Regions from separate parts of the Pseudocitrobacter sp. 2023LY-00077 genome, predicted to be linked through region 3. Evidence: predicted binding sites of a transcription regulator. Region 3 holds the regulator's gene; each other region holds the start of a gene.
What was found. The regulator PurR, encoded in region 3, represses purine synthesis genes. The targets are predictions, from matches to a motif close to CANGCAAACGTTTGCNTG.
Positions count from the first base shown of each region.

Region 1: ACWWFX_RS09810 (nucleoside-specific channel-forming protein Tsx) is a predicted target of PurR. The motif match lies at 2,406-2,423, and genes of this name have one in related genera.
Region 2: purM (phosphoribosylformylglycinamidine cyclo-ligase) is a predicted target of PurR. The motif match lies at 1,575-1,592, and genes of this name have one in related genera.
Region 4: pyrC (dihydroorotase) is a predicted target of PurR. The motif match lies at 2,016-2,033, and genes of this name have one in related genera.

Region 1 is NZ_JBSPEI010000006.1:122,180-125,624, forward strand. It holds gene ACWWFX_RS09800 (M24 family metallopeptidase) at 1-801, shown strand, start outside; gene yajD (HNH nuclease YajD) at 841-1,188, shown strand; gene ACWWFX_RS09810 (nucleoside-specific channel-forming protein Tsx) at 1,414-2,268, opposite strand; gene ACWWFX_RS09815 (SadB/YajI family lipoprotein) at 2,559-3,101, opposite strand; gene nrdR (transcriptional regulator NrdR) at 3,255-3,445, shown strand, end outside.
Region 2 is NZ_JBSPEI010000001.1:12,699-16,143, forward strand. It holds gene purN (phosphoribosylglycinamide formyltransferase) at 1-481, opposite strand, end outside; gene purM (phosphoribosylformylglycinamidine cyclo-ligase) at 481-1,518, opposite strand; gene bglK (beta-glucoside kinase BglK) at 1,805-2,683, shown strand; gene ACWWFX_RS00075 (6-phospho-beta-glucosidase) at 2,696-3,445, shown strand, end outside.
Region 3 is NZ_JBSPEI010000008.1:78,518-81,962, forward strand. It holds gene punC (purine nucleoside transporter PunC) at 1-152, opposite strand, end outside; gene punR (DNA-binding transcriptional activator PunR) at 261-1,193, shown strand; gene purR (HTH-type transcriptional repressor PurR) at 1,190-2,215, opposite strand; gene cydH (cytochrome bd-I oxidase subunit CydH) at 2,510-2,599, shown strand; gene ACWWFX_RS12170 (MFS transporter) at 2,761-3,445, shown strand, end outside.
Region 4 is NZ_JBSPEI010000011.1:161,681-165,125, reverse strand. It holds gene bssS (biofilm formation regulator BssS) at 60-314, opposite strand; gene dinI (DNA damage-inducible protein I) at 588-833, opposite strand; gene pyrC (dihydroorotase) at 905-1,951, opposite strand; gene ACWWFX_RS15710 (lipoprotein) at 2,099-2,659, opposite strand; gene mdtH (multidrug efflux MFS transporter MdtH) at 2,831-3,445, opposite strand, start outside.

The DNA.
Region 1 (3,445 bases), on a different contig from region 3:
AATGAACTGGCGCACTACGAGTATGGCGCGAATCTGGCGTCAACGGCGATTCTCGATGCCCTGAATGCCATCGAGCCGGGGAAAACTGAAAAGCAGATCGGCGCATTGCTTGCGGCCCAGGGGCAGCCGAATAACGTCGTGATGATTGCCGCAACCGGCGATCGCTTCGCCAATGCCAATCTTTACCCTGGCGATAAACATATACAGCGCGGTGACAAATTCTCGCTCACCACCAGTTACAAAGGCGGCCTGAGCAGCCGTGCGGCGTATGTGGTGGCGGATGAAAGCGAACTGGCACCGGAGGTGGCGGATTATCTCGACGTGGTAGCGAAACCCTACTATCGCGCCGTCGTGACCTGGCTCACCCACATTCGCCCAGGTATGTTGGGCAGTGAAATGTATGCGCTGATTGAACGGGTATTGCCGAAGGCGGAGTATCACTGGCACCTCAATCCGGGCCATCTGGTGGCGGATGAAGAATGGCTGTGCTCGCCGATTGGCCCGGACTCCAGCGCACCGCTGCGCAGCGGTATGCTGCTGCAAATCGACATCATTCCTTCCCGCGCAGGTTACGCCGGAGCCAGCATTGAAGACACGGTAGCGCTGGCTGATAAGCCGCTGCGAGATGAGCTTGCGCAGGCGTACCCTGAACTGTGGAACCGGGTGTTAATGCGTCGCCATTACATCAAAGAGCATTTAGGCATCAGCCTGCCGGACGAGGTGTTGCCGTTGTCGAATACGGTGGGGTATCTGCGCCCCTGGTTGCTCGACCCAACGCGAGCGTTGGTGTGTACTGAGTGATAAACTATCTGCAATCCTTAATTTAAGAACTGAGCAATTATGGCCATCATCCCTAAAAACTACGCGCGGCTGGAAAGCGGCTATCGCGAAAAAGCACTGAAACTGTTTCCGTGGGTCTGCGGGCGTTGCTCGCGCGAGTTTGTTTACTCGAACCTGCGTGAGTTAACGGTTCACCATATGGATCACAACCACACCAATAACCCGGAAGATGGCAGCAACTGGGAGCTATTGTGCCTGTTCTGTCACGATCACGAGCACTCGAAATATACCGAAGCGGATCAATACGGTTCGAGGGTGATTGCCGGGGAAGACGCGCAGAAAGACGTGGGCGAGGCGAAGTACAATCCCTTTGCCGATTTGAAAGCGATGATGGATAAGAAGAAGTAACAAAAAAGCACCGACGTTGAGAACGTGCGGTGCTTCAGTTTGCTGACAATGTGCGCGTTGTTCTTGCCGGATGCGGCGTAAACGCCTTATCCGGCCTACAAAATATTGCAAATTCAATATATTGCAGTAACGTTGTAGGCCTGATAAGCGCAGCGCATCAGGCAATGTTGCGTTTGTTACCAGTCTCAAGCACCGACGTTGAGAACGTTCGGTGCTTTTTTCTGATCAGAAGTTGTAACCCGCCACCAGATACCAGCCGAAGCCGTTGGATTTAATCGGCTCAGCCTGCCATACCGGCTCGTCGCCATCTTTCCACTGACCACCGTTATGGAAGTAACGCGCGACCACAGAGTAGTGCCAGTGATCGTAGTTCAGCGCCAGAATGTGGCTGGACGCGATAGAGTTGCTGGTGCGGTACTGATCGTCGCCCAGGTCTGAACCCCAGTCGAAGTTGGTGAAGCCGATGTAGCTCAGCTTACCGCCCCACAGGTCAGTAATCGGTACGAAGTATTTGATTTTGAAACGATAGCCATCCCACTCGTTTTCGTTGGATGCGCCATAGTTCTGCCACTGATATTTGGCATACACGTTCAGAGACAGCCCCATCGGCAGGCCGGTATCAATATCGGTACCCAGACCCATATACCAGGTGCTCTGACGGCCTTCGCTGTTGCGGCCCATATCGTAGATATAGTTGTTCGCGAAGTACCACTCTTTGAACGGACCAAAGCTCAGGTCAGTATTGGTCAGCTTGTCGATAGAGAAACGCGGCTCGATTTCCATAAACAGCGGGGAACCGTGGTTCCAGATCCCGCGGGAGTTGCTGTCGCCGCCGAAGAAACGCGGCGCATCGACGTAACCGTAGAAATCAAACCAGTCTTTCTTGGCGAACGCTTCATATTCCAGATAGGTGTCGTTACGCAGCGTCGGCCCGAAACGGGTGTGGTAGCTGCCTACCACGTTGACGCTCTGATGCCACCAGTCGGAAAGATATTGCGGTTTGTCATTTTCTGCTGCACCGGCAGTGAAAGACGCGGAGAGTGCTACTAAAGCACCGGCTGCTAATAATGTTTTTTTCATATGTTTGCCACTGATAAAAAATCCCTAACGGGAATGAAAGTAAGCGTCGAAGCTTTACAAAATGTTTCGTATTTCTGCGTGCCTATTATAAGAATCATTGCTCACAAAAATCAGTTACGGGTCACACATTTTTCATATACGTAATCGATTGCGTTCACGTTTGCGTAGATTGAACGGCGGCGATTGTACCTGCCATATCAATGATTGCCAATCTTCAGCAAAAAGAGATGAATGGATGGGGGAGAATGTGGGGGGAATTTGCGCCAGAGATGTCTGGCGCGAAGTCGCGTTTACTGTGCGGTGGCTGGCTGAATATCGTGAACGCGGACAAAACCGAGTTGATCCGGCGTGATGCCGTTCAGCTGTAGCGGAATATCGACATCGCTGGGCGCGAGAATACTGGCTGGCGCGTTAATGAGCTGATTCTGCACGTTAACTTCCTGGAAGTTGTCGGTTGTGCCCTGAATCTGACCGTATTCTACGGTGCCGCTAAACGCCGGTAGCGCATCGTTAGACTCGCCCTGAATACGCAGCGTCACCGCCGTACCCTGTGCGTTTGGCGCGATGTTGCGCAAAGACAGGCGCAGCGTGCCTATCTGGCTCTTCAGCAGCGCAGGCGTATTGGAACCGGGGATGATGTAGGCGCCGCTGGCAGATTTCGCATTCAGCGCGTTCTGCTGGCTGATCTTCACCGTTTCTTTGTTCAGTTTGGTCATTTCCTGATTGAGCGTACTGATACTTTCGTGCATCTGACGAACCTCGGCTTGCTGTGCGCAGGCGGTCAGGCTAAAGAGGCTTCCCAGTACGGCAATTCTTAGGTAACGTCTTGTCATTATGTCTGTTTCCTTATGGTCGGGATCACGTAATGGTAGATCGCAAAAGGGATTCTGGCATCGATCCATTGTCTCAAAAACGCTCTTCCTTTGTTGTCGAGCCATATCAGGGTAAAATAGGTTTCAGTTACCACCTCATAGTCAGGACGATGTATGCACTGCCCATTCTGTCTCGCCGTAGATACCAAAGTGATCGACTCTCGTCTGGTTGGCGAGGGCTCCTCCGTCCGCCGCCGTCGGCAATGCCTGGTTTGCAACGAACGTTTCACCACGTTTGAAGTGGCTGAACTGGTGATGCCGCGCGTCGTAAAAAGCAATGATGTGCGCGAACCGTTCAACGAAGA
Region 2 (3,445 bases), on a different contig from region 3:
CACCGTCAAACACGGGGACTTTGGCCTGTAAAATCACTGGCCCGCCGTCCAGTTCTTCGGTGACAAAGTGTACCGAGGTGCCGTGTACAGCATCGCCGTTTTCCAGCACCTGTCGATGGGTATCGAGGCCGGGATATTTTGGCAGCAGGGAAGGGTGGATATTCAGCAAACGCCCCTGATAGTGGCTGACAAACTCGGCGCTCAGAATGCGCATATAGCCTGCCAGCACCACGACATCCGGCGCATAAGCGTCGATTTCGTGCATCAGCTCGCGATCGAACGCTTCACGGCTGGCGTACTGGCTGGCGGTTAACGCATGCTGCGGGATACCCGCATCAAGGGCGCGCTCAAGGCCGAACGCGTCGGCCTTATTGCTGAATACCGCACGAATGGTGCCCTTTATTCTCTTCTGCGCACAGGCGTCGATAATTGCCTGTAAGTTGCTTCCGTTGCCGGAAATGAGCACCACGATATTTTTCATTATTCGATGACCACACGCTGTTCGGAATCAGTGGCTTTGATATAGCCGATTTTCCACGCGTTTTCACCTTTTTCGTTCATCAGGGCGATGGCTTTATCCGCTTCGTCGGCTGCCAGCGCAATCACCATACCCACGCCGCAGTTAAAGGTGCGGTACATTTCATGACGGCTAACGTTACCTGCGTCCTGCATCCAGTTAAAGATGGCCGGCCACTGCCAGGAGGACTCGTCAATCACCGCCTGAGTGTTATCCGGCAGCACGCGCGGGATGTTTTCCCAGAAACCGCCGCCGGTAAGGTGAGCGATGGCGTGAACGTCAACGTTTTCGATCAGTTCCAGAATGTTTTTCACGTAGATACGGGTTGGCGCCAGCAGATGGTCGGCGAGAGACTTACCTTCCAGCTGTGTGGTTTCCGGGTCGCAACCGCTGACTTCCACTATTTTACGCACCAGTGAATAACCGTTAGAGTGCGGGCCGCTGGAGCCCAGCGCGATCAGCACGTCGCCGTCGGTGACTTTTGAGCCATCAATGATTTCTGATTTTTCTACCACCCCGACGCAGAAGCCTGCCACATCGTAATCTTCACCGTGGTACATGCCCGGCATTTCCGCCGTTTCGCCGCCCACCAGGGAGCAGCCAGACTGTAAACAGCCTTCCGCGATGCCGTTGATTACGCTGGCCGCGGTGTCGACGTCCAGTTTGCCGGTGGCGTAGTAGTCGAGGAAGAACAGGGGCTCAGCGCCCTGAACAACAAGGTCGTTCACACACATGGCGACGAGGTCGATACCGATGGTGTCGTGACGCTTTAAATCCATTGCCAGACGCAGCTTGGTGCCAACGCCGTCAGTGCCAGAGACCAGCACCGGCTCACGATATTTTTGCGGCAGCGCGCACAATGCGCCGAATCCACCTAATCCACCCATCACTTCCGGGCGACGGGTTTTCTTCACCGTACCCTTGATTCGGTCAACCAGAGCGTTTCCTGCGTCAATATCAACACCGGCATCTTTATAGCTGAGAGAGGTTTTGTCGGTCACTGCTAAGTCTCCACGCGTTTGCGTTAGCAAGAAAAATCGGCGCAATTCTAACAGTCTAAGCAAACGTTTGCGAGCCCATTATGCATCCATTTTTCAGGGCGTGGATTTTTGCCGTTCGGCCTGAGAACGCGGTCAAGTTTGATACCGTTCACGAAAATGAAACCGGGTACATTTTTGTCCTTGCATCAGTTGCGTTGAATGCACATGATGCCACTGAAACCGGTTTCTGTTTTGGCGGAAACGAGAAGTCAGCGTGTCGTTTTACCATTCTGGAGGGATGAGAACGATGAGCATTGCAGCATTTGATATTGGCGGCACCGCGCTAAAAATGGGCGTAGTGGACGCGCAGGGCACGATTGTAGAGAAAGGCAAAGCGACGATTGTCGATAGCGACGGCGACCAAATTTTGCAGGCAATGCTCGACTGGGTTGCTGCGCATCCTCACTGTACGGGCATCGCTATCAGCGCACCGGGTTATGTTAATCCTCATACCGGATTTATCGAAATGGGCGGCGCTATCCGTCGCTTCGATAACTTTGCGATGAAAGCGTGGCTGGAGGCGAAAACATCGCGCCCCATAACGGTCGAAAACGACGCCAACTGCGTGCTGTTGGCGGAGCGCTGGCTTGGTAAAGCCACGAGCATGAATGATTTTCTGGTGCTGACTATCGGCACCGGTATTGGCGGCGCGATTTTCTGCAACGGCAAACTGGTTCACGGCAAGCGCTTTCGTGCCGGTGAGTTTGGTTACATGTTCACCGATCGGCCCGCCTCGCGCCACGTAACAAATTACACCATGAATACAACCTGTACGCTGCGCGTGCTGCGTAAACGCTACGCGGACAGCCTCGGGCAACCGCTGGATGCCGTTACCGGCGAAGCGGTTTTTGATGCCTATGAAGCCGGCGATCGCGCGGCGCTTCGTCTGGTCGATGACTTCCTGAATGGCATCGCTACCGGGCTCTATAACCTGGTCAATCTTTTCGATCCTGAAACCATTTTTATTGGCGGCGGCATTATTGAACGCCCTGGATTCCTGGCGTTGCTGCGTGAGCATTTGCGCTGGTTCGGTATCGACGACTTCGTGTGTGCGGCAAGCCAGGGCAACGACGCCGGGCTGCTGGGCGCGGTTTACCATTTCAATCAACAGAACGCGACTGTTTAATGAGGGAAAGCTATGTCTGGATTTAAAGCGGGATTTCTGTGGGGCGGCGCGGTGGCTGCGCATCAGCTGGAAGGTGGCTGGCAGGAAGGCGGGAAGGGCATCAGCGTGGCTGATGTAATGACGGCGGGTGCGCACGGCGTGCCGCGTGAAATCACCGATGGCGTATTGCCCGGCAAAAATTACCCCAATCATGAAGCCATTGATTTCTATCATCGCTATAAAGACGATCTCAAACTGTTTGCCGAAATGGGCTACAAGTGTTTCCGAACCTCTATCGCCTGGACGCGTATTTTTCCTAAAGGCAACGAACTGGAACCGAATGAAGCCGGATTGCAGTTCTATGACTCTCTGTTTGATGAGTGCCTGAAGCTCGGCATTGAGCCGGTGATCACCCTATCGCACTTCGAGATGCCATATCACCTCGTCACCGAATATGGCGGCTGGCGTAACCGTAAACTCATCGACTTTTTCGTACGCTTTGCACAGGTCGTTTTCGCGCGCTATCAGCACAAAGTGAAGTACTGGATGACCTTTAACGAGATCAACAACCAGGCCAACTTCCATGAAGATTTCGCCCCGTTTACCAACTCCGGGCTCAAATATCAGCCGGGTGAAGATCGCGAGCCGGTGATGTATCAGGCGGCGCACTACGAGCTGGTGGCCAGCGCCCTGGCAGTAAAAGCGGGGCGTGAGATTAATCCTTCGCTGCAAATCGGCTGCATGATTGCCATGTGTCCTATCTATCCGCTGACCTGCGCGCCT
Region 3 (3,445 bases):
AGAAACAGACTCAGGCTGGCGCTGACAGCCGCTGCCGGTGTTTGGAGATCGTTTTGAATCACGGCGAAGGCCGGAAGATACATATCGGTGGCCAAAAAGCCCAACACGCTCAGGCCGGCGAGCCAGACTAAAAATCCTTTCCCAGGTTGCATAAAAACGCCTTTTCTTGTTTTGGAAGAGGCTGAGAGTGTAGAGAGTGAAATCTCCCTTGTGAAACGCTAATATTTGCGTGTTGGTTTCAAAAAATTTGTGAGCAGAAAATGTGGTCTGAATATTCACTTGAAGTTGTGGATGCCGTTGCGCGGAATGGCAGCTTTAGTGGCGCGGCAAATGAGCTGCACCGTGTACCTTCTGCAATCAGTTATACGGTACGTCAACTGGAGGAGTGGCTGGCGGTTCCGCTGTTTGAACGTCGCCACCGGGATGTAGAATTAACCCCCGCCGGGGCATGGTTTTTGAAAGAGGGGCGCTCTGTTATCAAAAAAATGCAGATCACCCGTCAGCAGTGTCAGCAAATTGCTAATGGCTGGAGAGGGCAGTTGGCTATCGCGGTGGACAATATCGTAAAACCAGAGCGCACCCGACAGATGATTGTCGATTTTTATCGCCACTTCAGCGACGTTGAGCTGCTGGTGTATCAGGAAGTATTTAATGGCGTATGGGATGCACTGGCGGATGGGCGCGTTGAGTTAGCGATTGGCGCGACGCGCGCGATTCCCGTGGGGGGGCGCTATGCGTTTCGCGATATGGGCATGCTGAGCTGGCAGTGCGTGGTAGCTCGTTCGCATCCGCTGGCGCAGATGGCGGGGCCGCTCAGTGATGACGTGTTGCGCAACTGGCCGTCGCTGGTGCGCGAAGATACGTCACGTTCGTTACCTAAACGTACTACCTGGTTACTGGACAACCAGAAGCGGGTCGTTGTGCCTGACTGGGAATCGTCAGAAACCTGCTTATCCGCAGGATTATGCGTTGGCATGGTGCCAGAGCATTTTGCGCGACCGAAGATAGATAAAGGCGAATGGGTTGCTCTGGAACTGGAAAACCCGTTTCCCGATGCGGCCTGTTGCCTTACGTGGCAACAAAATGACAGTTCACCGGCGCTAAGCTGGTTACTCGAATATTTAGGGGACAGTGAAACGCTGAACAACGAATGGTTGCGAACGCCCGCAGCGAGCGTTCGCAAAGAGGCTTAACGACGATAGTCGCGGAACGGGCCGTCGGCCACGGAACGGCGTTCAATCAGGCGTGGGTGCACTTCAATGGACTGCGACTCTTCGCGTTTACTGACAATTCGGTCCATCAGCATATTGAAGGCGGTTTCCCCGAGGGAATCCTTCGGCTGGTGGATGGTGGTCAGAGCCGGGGTAAAGAAACGCGAGTTGCGCACGTTGTCGTAACCAATCAGCGAGATATCCTGCGGCACGCGCAGCCCCATTTCGTCTGCGGCGCACAACGCGCCCATCGCCATGACATCGCCACCACAGAAGATAGCGGTAGGGCGCGGATTCTGGGACAGTATTTGCTGCATCGCGCGATAGCCGGATTCCGGTTCGAAATCGCCCTGCACAATCCAGTTTTCCGGCACCTTGATCATCATCTCTTCCATGGCTTTCATAAAGCCAGCCAGACGACCTGCGCCGGTATTGCGCTCCAGCGGGCCTGGGATCACGCCAATTTCGCGATGCCCACGTTCCACCAGATAACGACCAGCCATATAGCCGCCTTCGAAGGCGTTATCGATAACTGAGTCGGTAAAGTCAGCTTTCGCTTCGCCCCAGTCCATAACCACCATCGGAATATGACGGTACTCTTCCAGCATCTGCAGCAGCGAATCCGGATATTCGGAACACATCACCAGCAGGCCGTCCACGCGCTTCTGCGCCATCATGGAAAGATACGCGCGCTGTTTCTCAAGATTGTTCCACGCATTACCGAGGATCAGGGTATAGCCTTTCTGGAAGCAGTTCTTCTCAACGGCTTCAATAATTTCTGCAAAGTAGGCAGCTTCGCTGCTGGTCGCCAACAAACCAATGGATTTGGTGTGATTGACCTTCAGGCTGCGGGCCACGGCGCTGGGAGAGTAGTGCAATTCTTTGATTGCCGCCCACACCGCTTCACGCGTCTCTTCGGCGACAAAACGTGTCTTGTTAATCACATGTGATACAGTTGTAGTGGAAACGTTTGCGCGCTTCGCTACATCTTTAATAGTTGCCATTCCATCTCACTCCAGACCCGGGCCTGCCCCTGATCGATTCAATACGAAAACGTTTGCCTTCACTCACCCTGGCGCAATGTTATGAATTGCGGTTCGCCGGGAAAACGACACAGGACGACAGGAGGGGGTCAATGGCCGATACACTTTTTAATAAGCGTCGAATTTTGTCTTATCTTTGACAAAAGTGGAAGCGCAAAATAGGTTATTGCGTGAAATCCGGGAAGATTTTTGCGAATAAGTGTGCAAAAATGACATAGCTCACTTTTGGTGTGGGGATAATAAGGAGAAAAATTGATGAGTACCGAACTGAAGATGTCAATTACCACCACGGTTATTACGCTGGCGCTGATCGTGGCTGCCGCGCTGACCGCCGTCCTGCATTAACCCATCCTAAAGGGAGAGGCTGCTCTCCCTCTCTGAGATTGTTATCAATTCAGCAAAAATATTTTGCTAATTTGTTCACTTCTGTTTTTTTGTGATTGATGTCATGCTTTTGCTATCTGTTGTCACGCCGCCCTGCGTTTGCGGCAAACCGGAGTCAAAGCATGAAAGTGAATTATCCCTTACTGGCGTTAGCCGTAGGCGCATTCGGGATAGGTACCACCGAATTTTCGCCGATGGGGCTATTACCCGTTATTGCCAAAGGGGTTGATGTCTCGATTCCTGCCGCAGGTATGTTGATCAGCGCCTACGCCGTAGGTGTCATGGTTGGCGCGCCGCTGATGACGCTGCTGCTCTCACATCGCGCACGCCGCAATGCCTTAATTTTCCTGATGGCGATTTTTACCCTGGGTAACGTCCTTTCTGCTATCGCCCCGGATTACACCACGCTGATGCTGTCACGCATTATAACCAGCCTCAACCACGGCGCGTTCTTTGGTCTGGGGTCGGTGGTTGCCGCAAGCGTGGTGCCAAAACATAAACAAGCCAGCGCGGTAGCGACCATGTTTATGGGGTTGACCATCGCCAATATCGGTGGCGTTCCGGCGGCCACGTGGCTTGGGGAGACCATCGGCTGGCGCATGTCGTTCCTGGCGACGGCAGGGCTGGGCGTAATTGCAATAATCGGCCTGTGGTTGTCGCTGCCGAAGGGCGGGGCGGGTGAGAAACCAGACGTGAAACGTGAACTGTCGGTGCTGGTACGCCCACAGGTATTGTCTGCGTTGCTCACGACCGTACTGGGCGCTGGGGCGATGTTCACGCTCTATACCTATATTTCTCCGGTTCTGC
Region 4 (3,445 bases), on a different contig from region 3:
AAGCCTGAAAATAAAGAAGGCACCCGAAGGTGCCTGTTTGATAATTATTCGTATCAGCACTAATGCCTGCGATACTCATTCGCCTGGTAATCGCCGGATTCAATTTTGGCGATGCCCGCCTCTAATATAGAAATAAATTGACGAGCGACATCGGTTGTTAACCAAAGCGTTTGACCTATTTCAGCTTCTTTCTTGCTCGATTCATTGGGGTCTTGGTAGTGCAGGCGCAGCATCAGCGCATCGTAGCTATCAACGGTGCTGATGTCCCATCCAACGAGGGGATGGGTCTGGATGACTTCATTATTCTTTTCCATCATAACCCCTTATATCTTTGTTAAAAGGCAACAACTCTCGAGGTTCAATGCAGGTTTTTTTCGAAGCTTTTTCAGTATACCAACAACTTACTTAATATTCGAGATTTTAAATAAAATGCAACACAAATTCCTAAAGTACGCGTTTTGTTGCGCAATAAATCACCATTGTGGCTGAGATTTTATTAATGGAATAAGAATAAGGCCAAAAAGAAGCGGGGCGGCGAGAAATAAAAAAGCCGGGGCGACCCGGCAAAGAACACAATGGGGAGCAAATTAGTCGGTTATGAACCAGTCATCCGCGCTTTCCCAGGTCTCCTGGAGAATTTCGCTGATCCGGTCTTTGTCTTCTTTAATGCCACCGATAACCGAAAGGTTATTTGCCGATGCGTAGCGTACCGAAACGGTGCCGCCGCTATCCGGAAACTGATTGTTAATTCGTCGGGAGAGTTCACCCGCCAGTGCGTCAAGCGCGCCAGCGGGGAGGGTTGTGGTTTTAGCAATAGTCACTTCAATGCGCATGGTTGCCCCCTGTATGTGTACTGTATATTTATACAGTTAAAGCAAAAAACTTACAACAGGGAGCGTGCGATTTATTTTTTTACCGTCCAGCGTACGGTTTCACCGGCGAGGAAGGGGATCAGGGCATCGTCAGAAAGGGCAATACTCTCAACCACCTGGCTCTCTTCACGTACCAGCTCAACGGTAGACTCATTCACCGGCAGGCCATAGAAACGTGGGCCGTTCAGCGAGGTGAAGGCTTCGAAGTGCTGTAGCGCATTCATCTCTTCAAAGACGGTGGCATAGCTACCGAGCGCGGTGGGCGCATTAAAGCAGCCTGCACAGCCGCAGCTGGCTTCTTTGCGATGACGTGCATGCGGCGCGGAGTCAGTCCCGAGGAATGCGCGCTCGAAGCCGCTGGCGACCAGTTCGCGTAGCGCCTGCTGGTGGATATTACGTTTGAGGATCGGCAGGCAGTAAAGATGTGGGCGCACGCCGCCAACCAGCATGTGGTTGCGGTTGAACATCAGATGCTGCGGGGTGATTGTCGCAGCCAGCAGTTCATTGCCCTCACGTACATAATCTGCCGCATCTTTGGTGGTGATGTGTTCAAACACGACTTTCAGCCCCGGCAGACGCTGGCGCAGTGGCTCCATAACCGTCTCGATAAAGCGTGCTTCGCGGTCAAAAATATCGATGTCGGCGTGAGTGACTTCACCGTGAACCAGCAGTGGCATTCCGAGTTTTTCCATCCGCTCCAGCACCGGCATAATCGCATCGATACTGGTGACGCCGTGGCTGGAGTTGGTTGTCGCGTTTGCCGGATACAGCTTAGCTGCTGTAAATACGCCTTCCTGAAAACCGCGTTCCACTTCATTCGGATCGAGGGAGTCGGTGAGGTAACAGGTCATCAGCGGGGTAAAATCGTGGCCTGCCGGAACGGCATCCAGAATGCGCTGGCGGTAGCTGATGGCCGCTTCCACGGTGGTGATAGGCGGCACCAAATTTGGCATGATGATCGCACGACCATAGAGCTCGCTGGTATAAGGCACGACGGTTTTCAGCATCTCGCCATCACGCAGATGGATATGCCAGTCGTCTGGGCGGCGAATTTTCAGAACTTGCGGTAATGCGGTCATGGGTGTGCTCCGGCCTGGTGGGAAATCAGTCATTAGGGCTGTTTTTTGCCGGGCACTAAGGATAAACGTAAACGTTTTCCTTTGCACTCCTTTCTGTAAAAAAAAGACGCCCGACGAAAATATCCGCCGGGCGTCTTTTTTACGATGTTAATCCGTAAACGGGATGATAATTTGTCCTGGTTTTACCTCAATGCCTTTCGCATATTTTTTAGCCAGTGCTTCGCCTTTGCTGGCATCTTCTTTCAGCACGTAAGCCGGTTGCTGATTAAAGTAATTGCGCAGTGACTGGTTCAGATAAGGCACTAAAGTTTGCACCACCGATTGCATTTTCTCCGGGGTCACTTTGGCATCGACCACTTCCATCTCCTGCAGGAAAATCGCACCTTTCTCTTTATTGAAGACTGGTAACGCCTTCAGTTTCAGGTCAATGGTCGCTTTCTGGCTGCCAAACAGCGAGTTTAAATCCAGTTTAGCGTCACCGGTGAGGGTGACTTTATTCGGCTCTTCACGGCCAATGGCGCTGGTGAGATTATTCAGCACGATGTGCGCGTCGGCCACGCCGGGCAGGCCAATATCTTTCGAGAAATTATTGTGCTTTTGCAGCGCCTGATTAATTTCCTGTTCACTCACTGTGTATTGCGTCAGTTGATTACAACCCGCCACCAGGCCGCCAACGATCAGTGCGGCAATGACAAAAAATTTCTTCATGAAGTTCCTCAATATGATGCTGTGCTGTAATCCTGTCCACAGGCAGCTTGCGCTTTCAGTCGTGATTATGACAGCGGAAAATACTGAAAGTGCCATCTCTTCTTTCTTAGGATGAGATTCTACTGATGGCCTGCGTGAATTGCAGGCCATCAATTGCGCGGAATAAAAGGGCTAAAGGCGGGGTTCAAGCATACCGGAGGCGGCGCGTTTAGGGCTGAACTGCCACCATAAGGCAACAAACGTGATGATGCCGATAAGCCCCAGCATCGCCCACGGCAGTTCCGGCTGGTTTAGCGCTTTCCCGCTATCGAACAGCCAGCCGCCACCGGTGTAGCCGAGTGCGCCGCCAAAGGCAAGCCCCAGACGGCTGAAGCCCATGTAGCTGCCGCGCGCGCGGGCATTGGCCAGATGTGCGCTCAGCGTTTCACGTGCCGGTTCCGCAATAATCGAACCGATGTAGAACGTACAAATTAACGTGAACAACTGCTGTAGCGAGGTTGCCAGACCAATCGGAAACATGGAAACCGTCATGATCAGCAGGCCCGCCATCAGACGCTGCTCAAGGCGAAAACGTTTTTCGCTCCATCGTGCGATAGGGTAGAGCAGCGTCAGCGACAGCGCCGCTTCGATGGCGTACATCCATTTCACGGCAGAAGGCGATCCTGCGATATCGTTCACCATGATTGGCAGCATCAGCATCACCTGTACCGCCAGCATGTAGTAACCGGTGAGGGTTAATACATAGGTGACAAAACGTTTATCACGCAACACCTGCGCAAGCCCTTC